3 linked regions of the Prochlorococcus marinus str. NATL2A genome follow. The protein of the gene in region 3 binds, or shares a complex with, the protein of the main gene of each other region. Links are inferred from orthologs where the notes say so. Each region holds a gene or a part of one and is shown on either strand. Other genes may lie near its edges.

Region 1 (2,830 bases), 640 kb from region 3 along the record:
ACATTGCAACAATTCTATTATTCCAAAAAGGCCATCTAGCGATCCACTCGGCATATGTCATATGTAAATATCCCAATCTTGCTGAAAGTAGAACGCTCCAAAATTGATCTCCACCTAAAAAAATTACTAACCCGTTGGATGGCCATGAACCAAATTTTTTAGGGTTTAAAAGAAGTTTCCAGAAATTTTTTGCTTTTATTATTTTTTCAAATTGGAACCATTTTTTTGCAGCAATAATTTCATTACCAGTTGCATTAGGGCATGGAACAAGTACCAAATTTAAAGATTTTGAAGAATTATGTACTCTTGGTTTTAGCTTTATTTGCTTATGAAGCTCTTTAGCAAGTGGATTCACCCAAGTGGCTAGTTCACCCGGTCCATTTGAGACAAAAATAATTGCTAAATGATTATGACTCATTTATTGATGAGCATCAGTATTGAATAATGCGGATGGCGAGACTTGAACTCGCAAGGCCGAAGCCACATGTTCCTTAGACATGCGCGTATACCAATTCCGCCACATCCGCAAGTTAACTCAGTTAAGCACCAAGTAACCCTGATCATAATGCTTAACCTATTAAGCTTCTACTTAATGGGTTTCAATCTTGGGCACCAATCCTGATACGATCCCGCTGAGGACTTAATAATTTTGAATGCCCATAGGCAAACTGCTCATAGCTAATCGTGGCGAAATAGCTTTAAGAATTCTCCGAAGCTGTCGTGAGATGGGGATAGCTACGGTTGCTGTTTACAGTACTATTGATAAAAATGCATTACATGTTCAATTAGCTGATGAAGCTGTATGCGTTGGAGATTCACCTAGCAGTAAAAGTTATCTAAATGTCCCAAATATACTTGCTGCAGCAACATCAAGAGGAGTAGATGCTATTCATCCTGGTTATGGATTTTTAGCTGAGAATGATCGATTTGCAGAGATTTGCGGTGACCACGGTCTTATTTTTGTAGGCCCATCTCCTCATGCAATTCGTTCCATGGGTGATAAGTCGACAGCTAAATCGACTATGCAAAAGGTTGGAGTGCCTACTGTCCCAGGAAGTGAAGGTTTGCTAGATAGTGTTTCAGATGCATCCAAGCTTGCCTCTGAAATGGGTTATCCAGTAATGATTAAAGCAACTGCAGGAGGCGGTGGAAGAGGCATGCGTTTAGTTAATCATTCTGATGAATTGGAGAATCTTTTTAAAGCTGCGCAGGGGGAAGCAGAGGCTGCATTTGGCAACCCTGGCCTATATATGGAGAAATTTATTGATCGCCCAAGGCATGTAGAGGTTCAGATTCTTGCGGATCGATTTGGTAACGTTGTTCACCTCGGAGAACGAGATTGCTCGATTCAAAGACGGCATCAGAAATTGTTAGAGGAATCGCCAAGTCCAGCTTTAGATGATCACCTAAGAATAAGAATGGGAGAAGCGGCAGTTGCAGCAGCAAAAAGCATCAACTATGAAGGCGCTGGAACGGTGGAATTTCTTCTTGATAGGAACGGAAGTTTTTATTTTATGGAAATGAATACTCGAATACAGGTTGAACATCCTGTTACTGAGTTAGTTACCGGTATGGATTTAATTTCAGAACAATTACGTATTGCGGGAGGAGAAAAATTACAATATACACAAGCAGAGATCAAGCTTGAGGGACATGCAATTGAATGTAGAATTAACGCAGAAGATCCAAGTCACAACTTTCGACCTTCCCCAGGAAAAATCACAGGTTGGTTGCCTCCTGGTGGACCGGGCGTAAGGGTAGATAGCCATGTTTACACTGGATACGATATTCCTCCTTTTTATGATTCCTTAATAGGTAAATTAATTGTTTGGGGGAAAGATCGAGAAGCTGCACTAAAAAGGATGGAAAGAGCTTTAAGTGAATGTGCAGTCACAGGAATTACTACTACTATTGATTTTCATTTGAAATTACTTAAAAGAAAAGAATTTATAGAAGGCGATGTTCACACAAAATTTGTTGAACAAGAAATGTTGTAAATAGCTATGAAGATCAGAATATAATTTGAGTTAATAATCCTTGTTGTCCAAGAAATAATTCGCGAAAGAGACTTAAGAGACCTACCCAAATAATTGGAGTAACATCTACTCCACCTATCGGAGCAACAATTTTTCGAGTAAGCACCAATATGGGCTCAGTTGGCAAGAAGATAATTGGCCAAAAACCAGTTCTTAAATCTATTTTTGGATACCATGTCAAAATAATTCGTAGAAGGAATGCCAAGGTAAGCGCACCTATTGAAAAACTCATAAAAAAATGTAGGGTTGGAAGACTTTTAACTAACAGAGGCATCACAAAGCTCAAAGCATTATTGAATAGATGGTCTAAATCATCTTTTATTGCGTAAGATTACTCGGTCTTGCATAAGAATTAGCTGAAATGGCTTTTCATTTATTAAATTTGTTCCTAAGTGCTGGAACTTCTAGTGAAGCTGCTACAAGTTCTGCTGTTGGAATGATTGGGAGTTTTCTTGCGGCTGGAGCTTTGATAGTTGCACCTGCTGCTGCTGCGTTGATCTGGGTTAGCCAAAAAGATGCATTGAGTAGATAGCCCTAGCAAACACCTATTTATGCCATAGACTAATCACAATAGGGTTGGTTTCAGCCTGAAAATGTTTATTTAAGAGGGCAAACTTGGTCAATGCCAGTCTAAATTGGGCCAGCATTGTTGGCATAGTTCTTGCTGTATGCGGAGCTGGCTTATATTTCCTTAGATCTTTTAAGCCAGCATTGGCAAGGGATTATGACGTATTTTTTGCCGCTATAGGTTTACTGTGCGGCGGAATTTTGTTTTTTCAAGGGTGGCGTTTAGA
Region 2 (2,926 bases), 720 kb from region 3 along the record:
CATACTTCCTTTTGATGTTTTAATTTCTACATTTGCTCTACCTAAAAGTCTTGGTAAATTATTATATTCACTGGGTATTTGATATGGGAAATCTTTTGTAATAAGAAGAGATTCAATTTCATCAATTGTTTTTAAGCTTTGACGCCTTACGTCAAGAAATGAGACTTTATTTTTTTCGTTCGCTATTTGCCCTAACTCATCAAGCTCTTCTTTTAAATTAGAAATTAGTTTAGATGCATTTTCTTTGTTTTCCGCCGGCATTGAGTCAAGAATTTGATTTTTTTTGTTACTTACTAAAAATTGACTTCTTGAAGTGGCTTTGCTGATAGCCGACCATCGACTTCCTCGAAGATCCTGACTGGTGTCTTCTAGTTTGTTTTGTAATTCACGTAATTCTTTTTGCTCAATCGGTAAAGAATTTCTTAATATTGCGTATGGATCTTTCAATCGATTACCATTAGGAAGACTTGCAAAAGCAGGGTTAACCCATGGAGAGCCTAAAGAAAATAGGATTGTTATCAGGGCAAGAATGCAAATCTTTTTCGCCATGTTAATTCTATGTTTTGCATGACTTTGGCACAGACTTATGATCGATTGGTATCTTTTGTGTGAATGATTTCAAGTAACGACTTTCGCACTGGCACTACGATCGAGTTAGACGGTGCAGTTTGGCGTGTTATAGAATTTCTACATGTCAAGCCTGGAAAGGGTTCTGCGTTTGTTAGGACCAAATTAAAGGCTGTTGTGAGCGGTAATGTTGTCGAAAAAACTTTTAGAGCTGGAGAAATGGTTCCACAAGCTCTTTTGGAGAAATCAAAGTTGCAACACACATATATGGACGGAGATGATTTTGTATTTATGGATATGACTTCTTATGAAGAAACGCGTCTAACAGCTAAACAAATTGGTGAAAGCAGGAAATATCTAAAGGAAGGGATGGAGGTTAATGTAGTGTCTTGGAATGAAAAACCTCTTGAAGTTGAATTGCCCAACTCAGTTGTTTTAGAAATAAAAGAAACTGATCCTGGCGTCAAAGGTGACACTGCTTCTGGAGGAACAAAGCCTGCAATCTTGGAAACAGGAGCCCAAGTTATGGTCCCATTATTTATTTCAATTGGTGAGAAAATTCGAGTAGATACTCGAAATGACAGTTATCTAGGCCGAGAGACACAATGACTATGAATCTTGATCACGAAGAGCTTCATCGCTTGTTGGCCACTTTAGCTGAGAGTGACATTCAAGAGTTTCGACTTGAGGGAGAAGACTTTTGCCTGGAAGTTAAACGTAATCTTGAGACTTCATCAGATTCAATAGCTTCTAATAAGAAAATCACTTCAGACGATATTGAATCACCACCACCTCAATCTAAAATTGACACTCTTCCAGTACCTAGCACTCCGCCTCCTTCAGTGCCAGGTTCACGCTCTGACTTGGTTGAAGTAACTGCTCCTATGGTTGGGACCTTTTATCGTGCACCAGGCCCAGAAGAGCCTCCTTTCGTGGAGATTGGATCGAGAATCAATGTGGGGCAGGCTGTATGTATTCTTGAAGCAATGAAATTAATGAACGAATTAGAATCAGAGGTAAGTGGTGAAGTAATTGAAATTCTTGTAGAGAACGGAACACCAGTCGAGTTTGGTCAAGTTTTAATGAGATTAAAACCTGTGTAAAAGTTTTTACTTATTGAGACAGAAGCCAAGCGTTATTCAATGCTGCAACCATACTTTTTTCTCTTGCCTTGAACATTCCTGCAATATCAAGAGCTGTCCCATGATCAGGTGATGTTCTTGCAAAAGGCAACCCAAGAGTTGTGTTAACGGCTTCATCAAAAGCAATTAGCTTGACAGGGATCAGACCTTGATCGTGATACAAAGCGAGTATTCCATCAGGTGCATTGTTTTTAATTGAGGCCCCATTCCATGCATTTACTGATGAAATCCAACAGGTATCTGGAGGGATGGGCCCAATAATTTTTATGTCTGGATTATCTAATTTCCATTCATCTAAAATAGGAATAATTAAGTTTTGTTCTTCCATACCAATTTTTCCTTCTTCCCCAGCATGTGGATTTAAGCCGGCTATTTGTATTGATGGCTTCTCTTTGAACTTACGACAGAAATTCAACAAGGTATCTAATTTATGTCTAATCAATTCTTTGGTTAAAGTATCATTTATTTTATTAAGTGGTATATGTGTTGTAGCTAATAAAGTATTAAATCTCCATCCATTATTTGGTGAAATTGCTGTAAAAAGCATAGATGTTTTTTTGTTAGTTAATTTACCCAATAACTCAGTTTGACCTGCAAATTTATGCCCAGCTTTATGCCAAGCAATTTTAGAAATAGGTGCTGTTACTAGAGCATTAGCTTTTCCTTTTAAAAGTATATTAGTTGCATTCACAAGCCATTTAAAGCTTGCAGACCCAGTATATTCGTCAACTATTCCTGGAATAACTTTATTTTCTAAAGGGATATCAATAATATGAAGTTTGTTTGGATCGGGAATATTATCTATTCCATATTTAATTAATTTTGAATAGGTTTCATGAATATTATTTTTGCATCCTACAAGTAAAGGCTTTATATTTTTATTTAGGCTTTTAGATCCAAGAGCTTTTAATGTTATTTCAGTCCCTATTCCTGCCGGATCTCCTAATGAAATAATAAGTGTAGTTCTATTTTCTTTTGTAAGTTGAGATTTTTGCATGTTTTGATGTTTTCTTGGGGTTTTGATTTTTTAGCCAAGTTATTTGTAATAGTTGGCTTGGAATAGATTGGAATAAGTTTTTATAATCTTGGATTTACTTCATTAGAATTTCATTATCTATTAAACTAAATTAAAGTGACTATTTAAAATACATGGGCTAATGATAAGTTGAAAAATAGAGACTATTAATTTATTTTTAGTTGTAAGAAACAATTTTTTA
Region 3 (2,888 bases):
ACGATTCTGAGAAGAATGCCTGATTACATTAATCACATATGTCCGCAATTTAGCCTTACAGATATTAACTTCCAGAGAGTACCGACCATTGATACGTCCAACCCATTTATCTGCAGAAACATTCCAACACCTGACGAAAGCTTCGTAATTATTCATTTCAGAAAAGGTTCAAGAGAAAAATGGGGAATTGACTTCCAGTACTTATTAGGAATGATTCACGATTCCTTCATGTCAAGTCCTACAAGTATTGTTGTTAACGGAGGGAAAATGGGATTTGCTATGGAGCTTATTCTTACACCTATTATTCATAAAATGATAGAAGAGAAAAAGGCGGCAGGATAACAAATTCAATCAATCAAAGCTAATAATATCTATTATTGATAGATAAAGTAAATAATTAATAGTGATTATCATATCGTTTACTTTTATACTTTTATATATTTTGTTTTCTATATCGATAGAAGATATAAACACAATGCTAATAAGTGAAAGTAAATTAATAATCTTTGCCCTATCAGGTATTATTTACTTGGCATGTCTAGGCTTGTCAAACGACAAAATAGATATTACAGACTTAATAACAAATAATTCTTTATCAATGATTATTATCTTCATAATAATGTATTCAATAAGTTATATAAGCTATAAAATCTTTGGAATAAATTCATTAGGCCTGGGTGATATAAAACTCTCTTCAATTAGTACAATATGGCTTGGTATTGAATTCAGCTTTTTGTCATTGTGTATTTCATTTTTACTTTCAGCTATATATAGTTTACATGGAAAAATTACTAAAAGATTTATACCATTTGAACAGTATCCATTTGCGCCTTTTCTATCAATTGGGATATTTTCTTCATGGATTATAGATAAGATTCAAACTTTGTAATCCCTTTAAGGGGACTCAAGGTATTAAATTAATTTCAATCACAAAATAGCAGTGTCATTATTCGACTGGTTTGCTGATAGAAGGAAAGGCCAATTTGTTGGCAAAGTCACTCAGGAATCTGAAGAAAGTGATGGACTATGGGAAAAATGTCCAGAATGCGGACAAGTAGTTTATAGAAAAGATTTAATAGATAATTGCAGTGTTTGTAGTAACTGTGGGCATCACAATCGAATAGATAGTAAAGAGAGAATAAGACTAATTTCTGATCCAAATACATTCAAATCAATCAATAATCATTTAACTCCAGTTGACCCTCTTGGTTTTAAAGATCGACGAGCTTACGCAGACAGGCTAAGAGAAAGTCAAGCTGGCACTGGTCTTAAAGATGGTGTTTTAACAGGGACATGCGAAGTTAATTCTATTCCTATGGCACTAGCCGTAATGGACTTCAGATTCATGGGTGGCTCAATGGGATCTGTTGTAGGAGAGAAGATCACAAGGCTTATCGAACATTCAACCAAAGAAAAGCTGCCATTGCTAATTGTTTGCGCTTCGGGTGGTGCGCGAATGCAAGAAGGGATGTTAAGTCTGATGCAAATGGCAAAAATTTCAGGGGCGCTTGAACGACATAGAGATGCACAGTTGCTCTATATGCCTTTACTTACACATCCCACCACTGGAGGAGTTACTGCTAGTTTTGCAATGCTTGGAGATTTAATACTTGCAGAACCCAAAGCACTTATTGGATTTGCAGGGAGAAGAGTAATTGAACAAACACTTAGAGAAAAACTTCCTGATAATTTTCAAACAGCAGAATATCTTCAAGATCATGGTTTCGTAGATACCATTGTACCAAGAACAGAACTTAAAGAAACTTTGGCAAAGATACTTCGATTACATAAGACACAAGTAGTAAAATTACAAACTAATGCTTAAAATAAATCAAAAAATAAAAAATAAATTTGATCTACTCTTGAATATATTAGTGTTAATATTATTAATTTTTTTCAATAGTACAAATATAGTATATGGAGCCAATACTAATTGGGTTGAAGTTAGTCGAATGCCTACGGGAGTTCAATATTTAGATAGAGATAGTATTAATATTGAAGAAAATGGAATAATAGAACTAACTACAAAATACATAAAAATCGCCCCTAGTACTTCAAAGGAAATAGAGGAGAATATTTATATAATGAAAATCAATTGTATGACTAATAAATTCAAAGATATTTCAGTTAATGGTAAAAAAAATTTATACCCAAAATGGGAAGACCCTAATGGGGATAAACTATTAGATGATGTGATTTCAGATAGCTGCGAAAATGTTTAAACTCATAAATTATTTAAAAGAATGATCAATACAGATCATCCGATTCGCATAGCAATTGCAGGGCTAGGTTTCGGTGAAAGTGTTCATATTCCTGCATCATTATCTAATAAGAATATTGAGCTTGTGGGATTGTGGCATCCTCGGCCAGAAAGGCTTAAAGAAGCCTGCAATAAGCACAATCTTCGTGCCTACGAGACCTGGGAGGATTTAGTAAATGATTCCAAAGTAGATGGAATAATCATAGCTACTCCGCCAGCACCCAGATACGAGCTTGCACTAGAGGCAATTAAAGGAGGAAAACATCTTTTACTTGAAAAGCCAACTTGTTTAAATGCTTATGAGGTGATGGAGCTTCAAAGAAACGCTCTCAAAAGAAATTTAAAAATAGCTGTTGATTACGAATATCGTGCCGTTCCGCTATTCATGCAAGCAAAGCGAATAATTACCGAGAAGAAACTAGATGAACCATATTTTGTAAAGCTTGATTGGCTAATGAGTAGCAGGGCTAATCCAGATAGGCCATGGAATTGGTATTCAGATGAAAATTCTGGTGGAGGGGTACTGGGAGCCTTGGGAACCCATGCTTTTGACATGATTCATTGGCTAATTGGTCCTACTCATTCTTTGAGCGCAATAAATTCAACTTCAATTGAAGAAAGAGAGTGT

The links. The genes of interacting proteins can lie anywhere in the genome.
Region 1: the proteins of accD (region 3) and accC are in contact, whole or in part, in a solved structure (PDB 8UXZ), measured with the Escherichia coli proteins. The link is inferred for Prochlorococcus marinus str. NATL2A from one-to-one orthologs.
Region 2: the proteins of accD (region 3) and accB are in contact, whole or in part, in a solved structure (PDB 8UXZ), measured with the Escherichia coli proteins. The link is inferred for Prochlorococcus marinus str. NATL2A from one-to-one orthologs.

The regions. Positions count from the first base shown.
Region 1 is NC_007335.2:103,473-106,302, forward strand. What follows is about bases 6-2,825. They hold accC (acetyl-CoA carboxylase biotin carboxylase subunit), read left to right. Parts: upstream 6-653; coding sequence 654-1,997; downstream 1,998-2,825. Other genes in these bases: PMN2A_RS00495 (hypothetical protein), read right to left, coding at 6-418; PMN2A_RS00510 (YggT family protein), read right to left, coding at 2,011-2,310; psbX (photosystem II reaction center protein PsbX), read left to right, coding at 2,398-2,568; PMN2A_RS00520 (Ycf66 family protein), read left to right, coding at 2,652-2,825. Also shown: more of PMN2A_RS00495, read right to left, coding at 1-5; more of PMN2A_RS00520, read left to right, coding at 2,826-2,830. UniProt on the Escherichia coli protein: This protein is a component of the acetyl coenzyme A carboxylase complex; first, biotin carboxylase catalyzes the carboxylation of the carrier protein and then the transcarboxylase transfers the carboxyl group to form malonyl-CoA.
Region 2 is NC_007335.2:27,290-30,215, forward strand. What follows is about bases 6-2,921. They hold accB (acetyl-CoA carboxylase biotin carboxyl carrier protein), read left to right. Parts: upstream 6-1,172; coding sequence 1,173-1,670; downstream 1,671-2,921. Other genes in these bases: PMN2A_RS00135 (peptidylprolyl isomerase), read right to left, coding at 6-549; efp (elongation factor P), read left to right, coding at 613-1,176; pdxA (4-hydroxythreonine-4-phosphate dehydrogenase PdxA), read right to left, coding at 1,681-2,706; PMN2A_RS00155 (SDR family oxidoreductase), read right to left, coding at 2,892-2,921. Outside these bases: more of PMN2A_RS00135, read right to left, coding at 1-5; more of PMN2A_RS00155, read right to left, coding at 2,922-2,926. UniProt on the Escherichia coli protein: This protein is a component of the acetyl coenzyme A carboxylase complex; first, biotin carboxylase catalyzes the carboxylation of the carrier protein and then the transcarboxylase transfers the carboxyl group to form malonyl-CoA.
Region 3 is NC_007335.2:743,373-746,260, reverse strand. Bases 5-2,882 are described here. They hold accD (acetyl-CoA carboxylase, carboxyltransferase subunit beta), read left to right. Parts: upstream 5-940; coding sequence 941-1,825; downstream 1,826-2,882. Other genes in these bases: PMN2A_RS03890 (Gfo/Idh/MocA family protein), read left to right, coding at 2,244-2,882; PMN2A_RS03895 (hypothetical protein), read left to right, coding at 1,818-2,222; PMN2A_RS03905 (prepilin peptidase), read left to right, coding at 404-889; PMN2A_RS03910 (phosphoribulokinase), read left to right, coding at 5-342. In the rest of the region: more of PMN2A_RS03910, read left to right, coding at 1-4; more of PMN2A_RS03890, read left to right, coding at 2,883-2,888.